Regions from separate parts of the Streptomyces nodosus genome, predicted to be linked through region 3. Evidence: riboswitches for the same ligand, from Rfam matches in the RefSeq annotation. Region 3 holds a riboswitch; each other region holds the start of a gene.

Region 1 (4,271 bases), 690 kb from region 3:
GTCTGCCCCGCCGGCGAACGCCACTTCGAGGATCTGCGCCGGACCGGCGGCTCCGTCCTCGCCGGCGGTCTGCCCGCACGGGCGGCGGCGCTGCTCGCACTCGCGGCCCTGCCCCCGGACCCCACGTATGTGGGCACGGTGTGGCGGGACGTCTGGGCCCGGCGCCTGGAGGCCATGGAGCCGCTGGTCGACGCCTGGCCGGGCGACCCGGTACCGGACGGCCCCCGGCCGGACGGCGGCCCCGGGGAGGACCCGGGCACACCCCGGGCGGCCGTCCTCGCGGTGGGCGGCTGGCACGAACCGCACCGGGACACCGTGCTCGGACTGGTGGAGCAGCTTCCACCCGACCGTGTGAGAGGCCTGATCGGGCCATGGTCGCTCCAGTACCCCGACCACGGTCAGCCGGGCCCCGCGATCGGCTTCCTCCAGGAGACGCTCCGCTGGTGGGACCACTGGCTCAAGGACGAGGACACCGGGGTGATGGCGGAGCCGGTGCTGCGCGCCTACCTCGACGGCCCGCATCCCCCGGCGACCAGCTACGAGGTGCTGCCGGGCCGCTGGATCGGCGAGCCGGCCTGGCCCTCGCCACAGGTCACCTGGGTCTCGTACACGCTCCAGGGCGCTCCCGTACTCGTGCGGTCCCCCATGCACACCGGGCTCGACGCCGGCCGCTTCGCCCCTCGTGGGAACGACGCCGATCTGCCGCCCGACCAGCGGGAGGAGGACGCGCGCTCGGTGTGCTTCGAGTTCGCGGCGGCCGAGGAGACCTGGCTGCTGGGACGGCCCCGGGTGCGCCTGCGGCTGACCTGCCCGGTGCCGCGCGCCCAGGTCGTCGCCCGGCTCTGCGACGTGGCGCCCGACGGGTCGTCGACGCTGGTCACCCGGGGCGCACTGAATCTGCTCGCACGTCATGGTCCCGACCGGGAGACGCCCTGGCCCCCTGGCGCCACCGAGGATGTGGTGTTCGCGCTGAACGGCATCGGCCACACCTTCCGCGCCGGGCACCGCATCCGTCTCGCCGTGTCCTCCGCGTACTGGCCGTGGCTGTGGCCGCAGCCGGGTTCGGAGGCGGGCTTCACCCTGGACCCGGCGGGCAGTTCGCTGGAACTCCCGGTACGCGCGAGGGAGTCCGGGCCCACGATCGCCTTCGCCGAGCCGGAGCAGTACGAGCCGCTCCGCGTCAGCAGCCCGGCCACGCTCGAGGAACCCCGCCCGGAGCGCCTGGTGGTGCGGGACACGGCGAAGGGCGAGTGGCTCCTGGTGGTCGACCCGAGCCGCGACGGCACCCGGGTCTACCCCGACGGCCTCGAGGTCACCGAGGACGCGTTGGAGGCCTACACCATCGGGGACTCGGGACCCTCCACCGCCCGCGCCCGGAGCGACCGGTCGGTGCGGCTGCACCGGCCCGAACAGGGGTGGGACGCGCGGGTGGAGACACACTCCGAGGTCAGCTGCACCGACACGGACTTCGCCGTCTGGACCGAGATCGTCTGCAAGGACGGCTACGAGGTGGTGTTCCACCGGACCTGGGAGCGGCGGATCCCTCGCGTGCAGGGATAGACGGCGGGTGCACGGCGACCACACCCCACTCCCATATGCCCTGAAACGGGAGAACCTTGGGCGAGTGACCCTCAACACAGCAACGCTTTATGTCCGTTTTAAGCATCTTTGCGGGCTTTTCTTCACCCAATACCCCCTCGCCATCAACAAGGACTCGCGAGTGAATTGGGTCACCTCAGGGCATGATCACCCTTTTCTGGCCATATCGCCAACGCCCTCCGCGCGCATGGCCAGTTGAACCCCCCTCAACACATTGGATCACCCCCCTTATTCCCTCAAGTCAGGGTTATTCGGGCAGGAGTGTGACTTTCGAGCTTGTTCCCGATATGTGCGGTCGCATACCTTCCTCTCACCGCGAGCGGAATGCCGAATCCTGCCGCCGCTCGAGGCTCCTTCTACACACGACGGCAGGAGCGGGGGACCCAGGTAAGCCGCCGCACCGGACACCGTTCCGGAGCGGCTCGGGGTGAAGCCGCGTCTCGACACCGAGACCGGCCGGGCACCTCCCCGCCCGAACCCGACAGCTCACCTCGCAGGCATCGGAGAGGAAAACGACATGCCCGCTTTCTCCCTGCCCGCACGCCGTCGGAACCGCAACTCCAAGGCCGTCCGTCTGACCCGCGCCCTTGCCGTCGCGGGCACCGGAGCCGCCGTTCTCGCCCTCCCGATCCTGGGCGCGACCGGCGCCTCCGCCGCCACCCCCGCCAAGGCCCCGATGGCCCTGACGGCCTCGACCAGCACCTCCGGGAACCTCGACGGCTGGATCCGTCAGTCGCTGTCGATCATGAAGCAGCACGGGATCCCCGGCTCCTACAACGGCATCTACCGCAATGTGATGCGCGAGTCCTCGGGCAACCCGAAGGCCATCAACCTCTGGGACTCCAACGCTCGTGCGGGCATCCCGTCCAAGGGCCTCCTCCAGGTCATCGACCCGACCTTCAGCACGTACCACGTGCCGGGCACGGCCTTCGACCCCTACGACCCGATCGCGAACATCACGGCCGCGTGCAACTACGCCGCCCACCGGTACGGCTCGATCGACAACGTCAACAGCGCGTACTGAGATCCGCCCTTCGGGATAAGCCGAGGGCTAGCGCCCCGGGAACAGTCGTTCGAGGACGACGGCGATGCCGTCGTCCTCGTTCGATGTGGTGATCTCGTCGGCGACCGCCTTGAGTTCGGGATGGGCGTTGGCCATGGCGACGCCGTACGCGGCCCAGTCGAACATCGGTATGTCATTGGGCATGTCCCCGAAGGCGACGGTGCCGGACCGGCTCAGTCCGAGGTGCTCGGCGGCCAGCGCCAGCCCCGTCGCCTTGGTGATGCCCGAGGGCTGGAGTTCGACGGTGCCGGGCCCCGACATGGTGACCGTAGCCAGGGAACCGACCGCGCCACGGGCCGCCGCCGCCAACGCGTCGTCGGACAGGGCGTGATGGCGCAGCAGCACCTTGCTGACGGGCCGGCGCCACAGGTCCTCGCGCCGTCCCACCCGTACCGCGGGCAGGGTGGGGTGCGGCATCCGGTAGCCGGGCTCGATGAGCGTGAGCCCGTCCACCCCGTCCTGGTCGACGGCCGCACAGACCTGCCCGACCTCGGCCTCGATCTTGCCGAGCGCGGTCTCCGCCAGCTCCCGGTCCAGGGTGGCGGAGAACAGCAGCCGGTCGGCGCCGGCGTCGTACACCTGCGCGCCCTGTCCGCACACCGCGAGCCCCGTGGCGCCGAGGTCGTCCAGCAGCGGCCGTACTCTCGGCGCCGGGCGCCCCGTCACCACCAGGTGCTGTGCGCCGGCCGCCACGGCCCGGGCCAGCGCGGCCCTGGACCGGTCGGAGAGCGTGTCGTCACCTCGCAGCAGCGTTCCGTCCAGATCGGTGGCGATGAGTGTGTACGCGAGCGGTGCGGCCATGATCAGAGAATACGGACGGAGCCGTCCCGGCGGTCCCGCTCCAACCGACCCCGGGTGCTTCGGTGTTCAGCGGTGCGCCGCCGTCAGATGCTTGGCCAGGCGCGGGGAGGCGAACTCCGTGCCGCACACGAACCGCATCACCGGACCGTACGAGGCCGCTGCCGGAAGTCCCGTGAAGTACAGACCCGGGACTGAGGAGGCATAGCCCGCGCCGAGCCTCGGTGCACCCCGGCTCACCGCCAGCTCCGTGCGCAGCTCATGGCCCAGGAAGTCCATGGCCGCGATGTCCACGCGGTAGCCGGTGGCGGCGATCACATGGTCCGCGGCCAGTTCCTCCGTGCCGCCGGTGTGCGAGCGGACCGTCAGCACCGGTCCCCCGTGCGACGCGGACGCACCCACGACCCGGTCCACGTCGTGCACCTCCACCGTGCCTTCGAAACGCTCCCGCAACCACCACGCGCCGAGCGGGCCGAGCACCCGGCGGACCAGATAGTGGCGGGTCCCGGCGGGCAGAAAGCGGTACGGGTGCGGGTAGTAGCTCAGCGCCCACAGCGACCAGGCGCGGCCGAACGGCGATTCGGGGCGCAGCCTCGGCTGCCGCCACGGGGGCGCGCCGAAGGCGACCTTGCCGCGACCGCGTGCCACCACGCGCACCCGGGCCCCCGCCTCGGCCGCCAGCACCGCCGTCTCCAGCGCGGACTGCCCCGCGCCGACCACCAGCAGTTCCTTGCCGGAGAACCGGTGCAGATCGTGGTGCTGGGAGCTGTGGGAGACCGGGCCGAGCGGCGTGGGTCCGTCCGCCGCGGCC
Region 2 (4,271 bases), 450 kb from region 3:
GGATACGGCCACGGCATCCACTACTGCCTCGGCGCCCCGCTGGCCCGGCTGGAGGGACAGTCGGCGCTCGGCACCCTCCTCACCCGTCTCCCGGACCTCCGCCTTGCGGTGGATTCGGCCGATCTGCGCTGGCGCGGTGGGTTGATCATGCGTGGATTGCGTACGCTTCCCGTGGAGTTCACACCGGTTCCGGGGAAAGGTCGCAGAGAATCCCCGGAATCCACCGGATGAAAAGGTGAACCCGCCGACGGCCGGGAAAACATGACAGCTCCTCAGCTTCGTGATCCCGACGTGATCTGCGCTGCATTGACTTGTGACAAGCGACCGACTGCCAATAGATTCACGCAGCAACGCGGTGGTCGCCACAACCGCCGCGCCGACCATTGCTGTCGTGCGAAAGGCAAGCGCATGCTCTCCGGGAACGGCCGTCATCGTCGCCCCCGTCAGGCTCCGGCCGTTCTTGTCGCGGCGGGGGTGACCGGATCGGCGATCGCGATCCCGCTCCTGGGCGCCACCGGCGCGAGCGCGGCCACCGGTGCCACCTGGGACCAGGTCGCGCAGTGCGAGAGCGGCGGCGCCTGGAGCGCCGACACCGGCAACGGCCGCTACGGCGGCCTCCAGATGACGCAGGGGGAATGGGAGTCCCACGGCGGCCTCGACTACGCCTCCAGCCCCGACCGCGCGAGCCGCTCGCAGCAGATCGCCGTCGCCGAGAAGATCCTCGACGAGCGCGGCGCCTCCTCCTGGGCCTCCTGCGGCTTGGTCTCCGGCCTGGAGCAGGACTCCGGCTCCGCGGGCGTCGACACGGGTCTGGCGAGAGACGCGTCCGGCGCTCCCTCCTCCGGTTCCGGCGTGGTGGGCTTCGGACTGTCCGAGTCGCCCGACAGGGTCACTCCGGTCACCCCGGCACCCTCTTCGTCCCCCTCGTCGGAGGCGACCGCCGACTCCGAAGGGAGCGACGCCGGTGCCGGCGCCTCCCAGGAGTCCACCGCCCCGTCCGACCAGAAGAGCGGCAGCGCCGACGAAGGCGACAAGTCGGGCAAATCCCAGGAGCAGGGCGCCCCTTCGGGTGAGGAGGTCGACGACGCCTCCGGCGGCGGACGGCACCGCGGTGGCAGCGCCGAAGAGACCGCCGTGGACGGACGCGACGACGACACGACGGGCCGGCACGCCTCGCGCAGCTCCGACACCGCGCGGGACGCCGGGGCCGACGCCGAGGCCGGCACCTACATCGTCCGCGCCGGGGACAGCCTGGCGGGCATCGCCCACTCGCTCGGCGTCAAGGGCGGATGGTCCGCGCTGTACGACGGGAACAAGCAGACGGTCGGCACCGACCCCGACCACATCGTCCCCGGTCAGAACCTTGCGGTCGACGATGGACAGTCGGCGGACCAGCACTGAACTGAGTCCCGGACGGGGGCACTTAGTGCCCCGTTTCCTTCATCGATGTCCGTTTTGGCGAGGGTGAGAGATGGGTCTCAAAGGCCCTGATCGTCTTTGGAAATCGGCGGATCGGCTGCTTACGGTCATGTCCGCTCGCCACCGCGGGCCCCGACGGTCGCAACGCCGAATCCTGCCAGCGGCCGTACGGGAACAGTCGTCGCGCCATGCGCCGCAGGCAGGAGCGGGGGACCCAAGGTAAGTGCCGCGCCCGGGAGTTGACCGGGAACGGCTTGGGGTGGAGCCGCGCGTCCAGGGGACGCGCGGCCGGGCAACTCAACCGGCCCGAACCCGACAGCTCACCTCGCAGGCGTCGGTGAGGGGATCGAACCATGCTGTGTTCCGGCAAGAGCAGTCGTCGCCGCCCGTCCAAGGCCGTCCGCGCCATCACCTTCGCCGGTGTCACCGGCGCCGCCGTCGCCGCGCCGCTGCTCGTGGCCGGCAACGCCTCCGCCGCCACCGCCGCCGAGTGGGACGCCGTCGCCCAGTGCGAGTCCGGCGGCAACTGGTCCATCAACACCGGCAACGGCTACTACGGTGGTCTGCAGTTCTCGAACTCCACCTGGGCCGCGTTCGGCGGTACCGCGTACGCCCCGCGCGCCGACCTCGCCGGCAAGGCGCAGCAGATCGCCGTCGCCGAGAAGGTCCTCGCGGGTCAGGGCAAGGGCGCCTGGCCGGTCTGCGGCAAGGGCCTGTCCGGCACCCCGTACAACGGCGCCGCCGCCGGCACCTCCTCCGGTGCCTCCGCCGGTGGTGCGAAGACCTCCCGTCCGGCCGCCCCGCAGCAGGCCTCCCGCGGCGCCGAGCGTCCGGCCGCGCAGAAGACCGTCACCGCCCCGGCCGGCCAGAAGGCCCAGAAGATCCGGAAGGGCGACGGCGAGTACAAGGTCGTCAAGGGCGACTCCCTCAGCTCGATCGCTGCGGAGCACCATGTCCGCGGCGGCTGGAAGAAGCTGTTCGAGCTGAACAAGGACATCGTCAAGAACGCCGACCTCATCTACCCGGGTCAGCAACTGCACCTGAAGTGACGGCCCTCCGGCGGTCCGACCGCAAGGCCCTCGTGCACCGACCTCCCCGCTGACGGCCGGGTGAGGGCCACCCCGTCCCCGCGGTCGCCCCGTCCCCACGGTCCCCCCGCTCCGGCGCGTGTTCCCCCGCACGCCCGGAGCGGGGCTTTTTCGCCCGTACGACCGCTGAATTTCACCGGGCTTTCACTCCCCCCTTTGTTCCGGGCGGGAACAATGTGTACGGTCACTCTGTCCGTGGGACGGTCGGTCGGCCGGCCGCTGACCCCGGACGGTTAGGCTCTAGTCGCAAGGTGCCCCGCACTCTCAGCGTCACATCCATGAAGGAGATGCTCGTGCCGTCCATCGACGTCGTCGTAGCCCGGGAAATCCTGGACTCCCGAGGCAACCCCACGGTCGAGGTCGAGGTCGGCCTCGACGACGGGAGCACCGGGCGTGCCGCCGTCCCGTCCGGCGCCTCCACCGGTGCCTTCGAGGCCATCGAGCTCCGTGACGGTGACCCCAACCGCTACCAGGGCAAGGGTGTCGAGAAGGCCGTCCTCGCCGTCATCGAGCAGATCGGCCCGGAGCTGGTCGGCTACGACGCCACCGAGCAGCGCCTGATCGACCAGGCGATGTTCGACCTGGACGCCACCGACAACAAGGGCTCCCTCGGCGCCAACGCCATCCTGGGTGTCTCCCTCGCGGTCGCCCACGCCGCCTCCGAGGCCAGCGACCTCCCGCTCTTCCGCTACCTGGGCGGCCCGAACGCGCATCTGCTGCCGGTGCCGATGATGAACATCCTGAACGGCGGCTCGCACGCCGACTCCAATGTGGACATCCAGGAGTTCATGATCGCCCCGATCGGTGCGGAGTCCTTCTCCGAGGCGCTGCGCTGGGGCACCGAGGTCTACCACACCCTCAAGAAGGTGCTGAAGGGCAAGGGCCTGTCGACCGGTCTCGGCGACGAGGGCGGCTTCGCGCCGAACCTCGGCTCCAACCGTGAGGCCCTCGACCTCATCCTGGAGGCCGTCAAGCAGGCCGGGTACGTCCCCGGCGAGCAGATCGCCCTCGCGCTCGACGTCGCCGCCTCCGAGTTCTACAAGGACGGCAAGTACCTCTTCGAGGGCAAGGAGCGCTCCGCCGCCGAGATGACGGAGTACTACGAGGAGCTGGTCGCGGCCTACCCGCTCGTCTCCATCGAGGACCCGCTGTTCGAGGACGACTGGGCCGGCTGGAAGGTCATCACCGACAAGCTCGGCGACAAGGTCCAGCTCGTCGGCGACGACCTGTTCGTCACCAACCCCGAGCGCCTCGCCCGGGGCATCGAGGACGGCGCCGCCAACGCCCTGCTGGTCAAGGTCAACCAGATCGGCTCGCTGACCGAGACCCTCGACGCCGTCGAGCTGGCCCAGCGCAGCGGCTTCAAGTGCATGATGTCCCACCGCTCCGGCGAGACCGAGGACGTGACGATCGCCGACCTGGCCGTCGCCACCAACTGCGGCCAGATCAAGACCGGCGCCCCGGCCCGCTCCGAGCGTGTCGCCAAGTACAACCAGCTGCTGCGCATCGAGGAGATCCTCGACGACGCCGCGGTGTACGCCGGCCGCAGCGCCTTCCCGCGCTTCAAGGGCTGAGCCGTCCAGGGCCACGGCCCAGTCGTACGTACGTCCCCGTACTCGGTCCCGTACCGTGTGCGGGGACGTACGTGCGTATGAAGGGGAGGCGGGAGACATGGCCGTGAAGGACCGTGACCGGTTCTCCACCGCGACCAGGCTGCGGCTGCTCGGGGAGCAGACGGCGGCTCGGGTCTACCGCTCCCAGACC
Region 3 (4,271 bases):
GGACCTGTGGGGCAGCACGGAGGCGCGTGGTGGCCCGGGAAGCCGCATGGCCGGGACCAGGAGATGTCCGGACCAGGCAGCGCACCGGTCCGCAAGGGGCCGGAGAGGTCCGAGGGACTGCACCGGGGCTCGTACGACAGTTCGCACGACGGCACCGGTGCCCAGGGGCTGTACGGCGATGGGCGTCCCGGAGGTCGCGGCCGTAGCCCCGGCCGTGTCCGACACCCCGAACCCGACCGTGACCGCCCCGGAGACCGGCTCCCGGGCGGTCATGTGCCCGGTTCCGAGGCCGGGACCGCGGACGGTGCTTCGCCGCCGGGCGGAAGGACTCCCTCCCGGCGGTTCTCGCTCGCGCATGGGTTCGTACGAGCCCTGCCCATGCTGCTGATCGTCGCCGGAGTCTGCTACGACCTCCTCACCCCACCCGCCAACACCGCGGGCCCCCTCTTCACCGCCGCCGCGCTGGTCGCGGCGCCCCTCTACTCCCTGCGCGGCACCGTGCTCACCGGCGCGGCGGCCGTCGGCTCCGTCGTCGGGATCCATTTCGCGATCGGCAGGCTCCAGCAGACGGAGGAGATCACCGAGGCGGTCACCGTCTTCACCGCGGCCGTGCTGTCCGTGCTCATCAATGTGCTCGTCCGCCGCAATGTCGCGCGCCTCGCCTCGGCCCGCGAGATCGCCGGGGCGGCCCAGCGCGCCGTGCTGCCCGAGCCCGCCGCGCGGATCGACGGGCTCGACATCGCCGCCCGGTACGAGGCGGCGCAGGCCGACGCCTTCATCGGCGGCGACCTGTACGCCGTCCAGGAGTGCGCGCAGGGCGTCCGGCTGCTGGTCGGGGACGTACGGGGGAAGGGGATGGGGGCGGTGGCCGCCGTCGCCGTGGTGGTCGGTGCCTTCCGGGAGGCCGTCGAGCACGAGTCGAGGCCGGAGGCTGTGACCCGGCGCCTCGAGCGGGCGCTGATGCGCGAGCGCACTCTGCGCGGCGGGCTCGAGGAGGCCGAGGGGTTCGTCACCGCGGTCATCGCGGAGATCGCGCGCTGCGGGGTCGTCCGGATCGTCAACCGGGGCCATCCCGCCCCGCTGCTGCTGCTCCCCGACGGCACCCTGCGCACCCTGGAGACCCGGGAGCCCGCGCTGCCGCTCGGCCTGGGCGAGCTCGGAGACGGCCCCGGACGCGCCGAGGAGTGGGACTTCCCGCCCGGGGCGATGCTGCTTCTCTACACGGACGGCCTCTCGGAGGCGAGGGACGAGCACGGGGAGTTCTACGACCCGGCCGTCCGCCTCGCGGGCCGGGTCTTCGCCGGGCCCGGCGCACTGCTGGCCACCGTCACAGCGGAGGTCGCCCAGCACACCGGAGGCCGGGCCGTGGACGACATGGCGCTGCTGGCGGTACGCCGGCGGGCCGTTCCTTGATCGTTGTCACCAGGAGTGCATGAGCGGTCCCGCTACGCATAACAACTGACACACTGTCAACTTCCGAGTGGCGCAAGAGGTGTGGTCAACTCGCCCGTTTTCCATCGGTCATGCCGGGAAAGTCCTGGCCGAAAGTGCGATGGATCTCGGGGAACGGGTTGGAATCCCGGGCTCGCGTCTATTAACGTTCGATAACGCAGCGCGGTCGTCCCAGCCGTCACAAGAGGCGGCGCCGTGCGCATGTGCCGAATCCTGCAAGGGAGCCGGGGAACCACCGTCTTGGGGTGAATCGCACGGATGCCGCCGTGGAGACACGGTCGGCTACGCGCGTAGGAGACCTTCCTCTCCGAACCCGTCAGCTAACCCGGCAGGCGAGACGGAAGGAAAGGAGTGCGCCCACGTGGCGTCCAACCGGCCTGCCCAGAGCTCCTCGCTCACCACGGACGGAACGCAGCCGTTCGCCTTCACCCCCCGAGCCGACGACGGCCCCTGGGAGGAGTGGAACCCCACCGAGGAGTCCGTCCGCCCGGTCCGCGGCAAGCACCGGGTGGCCAAGCAGCGCGGGGGCGGGCTCGCTCGGAGTTCCACCGTGCTCGGCGTCGGTGTGATGGCCGCCGTCGGCGCGGGCGGCATGGCCACCGCACAGAGCGGCAAGCCGCCGGTGTCCATATCCATGCCGGACATCGCCTCGCTCACCCACAGCGCCAAGACGTTCATCGTCGAGGACACCGGTGCCGAGGAGCCCCAGGGTTCCGCCACCGCGCTCAGCACCGTGGGTCTGACCACCGCCGACGCCGAGGCGGGCTCTCAGGACGCGGGCGAGGCACTGCGCGCCCGGATCATGCAGCAGGCCGAGTCCCAGCAGGACCGGGTCGCGCTCGAGGCCGCGAAGGCGGCGGAGGACGCCGCGGCCAAGAAGGCCTCCGAGGCGGCGGCCAAGGCGCAGGACGACGCCAAGGCCAAGGCCGCCGCCGAGAAGAAGAAGGCCGAGGAAGAGGCCGCGCAGAAGGCCGAGGAGAAGCGGCTCGCCGAGCTCGCCAAGCAGTACGCGCTGCCGACCTCGTCCTACACCCTGACCTCCCGCTTCGGTGACGCCGGCGCCCTGTGGTCCTCCGGCTACCACACCGGCCTCGACTTCGCCGCCCCCACGGGCACGCTCATCAAAGCCGTCCACAGCGGCACCATCACGGAGGCGGGCTGGGCCGGGGCGTACGGCTACCGCACCATCCTGACCCTCGACGACGGCACCGAGCTGTGGTTCTGCCACCAGTCGTCGATCAGCGTCAGCGTGGGACAGCAGGTGTCCACCGGCGATGTCATCGGCCGGGTGGGCGCCACCGGCAATGTGACCGGACCCCATCTGCACCTGGAGCTCCACACCCCCGGCGGCGACACCATCGACCCGATGGCCTGGCTGCGGAGCAAGGGCCTCACCCCCTGACGGACGCTTTTCCCCGACCCCGGCAGCCCTGACGTACCCCCCCCGACGCCAGGGCTGCCGGTCGTGCGCGGAGGATTCTGTTCCGGTCTGAGCTTTCATGGAGAGCATGACTTCTCTTCGCACGCTCGGCGCTTCCGATCTCGAGGTCTTCCCGCTCTGTCTCGGCGGCAATGTCTTCGGCTGGACCGCCGACGAGGCCGACTCCTTCGCCGTGCTCGACGCCTATACGGCGGCCGGCGGCAACTTCGTCGACACGGCCGACTCGTACTCGGCCTGGGTCCCCGGCCACCGGGGCGGTGAGTCCGAGACCGTCATCGGCACATGGCTCAAGGCGCGCGGCAATCGTTCGGATGTGGTCGTCGCGACCAAGGTCAGCCAGCACCCCGACCATCCGGGGCTGAGCGCCGCCAACATCAAGGCCGCGGCCGACGCGTCGCTGCGCCGGCTGGGCACGGACCACATCGACCTCTACTACACGCACTACGACAAGCCCGAGGTGCCGGTCGAGGAGATCGTCGGCGCGCTCGACGAGCTGGTGAAGGCGGGCAAGGTGCGCGCCGTCGGCGCCTCCAACATCTCCGCCGAGCGTCTCCAGCAGTCCCTGGACTTCTCCGACCGCGAGGGCCTGGCGCGGTATGTGGCGCTGCAGCCGCACTACAACCTGGTCTCGCGCGACACCTACGAGGGCGCCTTGCAGGACGTCGCCGCCCGCGCGGGTCTCGCGGCCGTCCCGTACTTCGCGCTCGCGGCCGGCTTCCTCACCGGCAAGTACCGCACCGGCACCACCGTGGTCTCGGCGCGGGCGGCGGGTGCGGCCAAGCATCTGGAGACCGAGCGGGGTCAGCGGGTGCTCGCCGCCCTGGACGAGATCGCGCGGGACCGGGACGCGGAGGTCGCGACCGTCGCCCTGGCCTGGCTGGCGGGCCGGCCGACGGTGGCGGCACCGATTGCCTCCGCCCGTACGCCGGAGCAGTTGCCGGCGCTGCTGGCGGTGGCCGACCTGACCCTGACGGACGAGGAGACGGCGCAGCTGACGGCCGCTTCTGAGTGACGGACGGGCGCCTTCCGCCAGGCCGGCCAAGGGCCCGCGCCGGGGCCCCGCGGGCACCGCGTCACGGGGAGCGGTAAGGGTTGTACGGGGGATACGGGGCCCCGGGGCCGTGGTGCGCGGGGCCGTGGGGCGGTCCGTAGGAGCCGTACGGCGGTGACCAGTACACGGGATGCGCGGGATGCGCGGCACCGTAGGGCGCGTGCCCGTACATCGGCGGGCCGGGCGGGAGGGGCCACACCGGGACCATGGGGCTCACGGCCCGTGCGGCGTACGCCAGTGCGGGCCGGGCCACCGCCTGCCGCGCCCACAGCTCGGCGAGCAGTTCCCGCTCCCGCACCGCGAAGTCGGCGTCGGCCCGCCCCCGGC

Evidence for each region. A riboswitch is a leader RNA that binds a small molecule or an ion and turns the genes downstream of it on or off. The one in region 3 is predicted to bind cyclic di-AMP.
Region 1: linked by a shared signal. The riboswitch ahead of CP978_RS19680 (transglycosylase SLT domain-containing protein) and the one ahead of CP978_RS16510 (M23 family metallopeptidase) in region 3 are both predicted to bind cyclic di-AMP.
Region 2: linked by a shared signal. The riboswitch ahead of CP978_RS14465 (LysM peptidoglycan-binding domain-containing protein) and the one ahead of CP978_RS16510 (M23 family metallopeptidase) in region 3 are both predicted to bind cyclic di-AMP.

The regions. Positions count from the first base shown of each region.
Region 1 is NZ_CP023747.1:4,348,296-4,352,566, reverse strand. It holds gene CP978_RS19685 (CocE/NonD family hydrolase) at 1-1,560, shown strand, start outside; cyclic di-AMP (ydaO/yuaA leader) riboswitch at 1,915-2,114, shown strand; gene CP978_RS19680 (transglycosylase SLT domain-containing protein) at 2,117-2,623, shown strand; gene CP978_RS19675 (HAD family hydrolase) at 2,651-3,463, opposite strand; gene CP978_RS19670 (FAD-dependent oxidoreductase) at 3,530-4,271, opposite strand, start outside.
Region 2 is NZ_CP023747.1:3,202,593-3,206,863, reverse strand. It holds gene CP978_RS14475 (cytochrome P450 family protein) at 1-231, shown strand, start outside; gene CP978_RS14470 (LysM peptidoglycan-binding domain-containing protein) at 409-1,401, shown strand; cyclic di-AMP (ydaO/yuaA leader) riboswitch at 1,601-1,768, shown strand; gene CP978_RS14465 (LysM peptidoglycan-binding domain-containing protein) at 1,773-2,468, shown strand; gene eno (phosphopyruvate hydratase) at 2,795-4,081, shown strand; gene CP978_RS14455 (FtsB family cell division protein) at 4,179-4,271, shown strand, end outside.
Region 3 is NZ_CP023747.1:3,656,977-3,661,247, reverse strand. It holds gene CP978_RS16515 (PP2C family protein-serine/threonine phosphatase) at 379-1,413, shown strand; cyclic di-AMP (ydaO/yuaA leader) riboswitch at 1,647-1,802, shown strand; gene CP978_RS16510 (M23 family metallopeptidase) at 1,814-2,854, shown strand; gene CP978_RS16505 (aldo/keto reductase) at 2,961-3,905, shown strand; gene CP978_RS16500 (PrsW family intramembrane metalloprotease) at 3,967-4,271, opposite strand, start outside.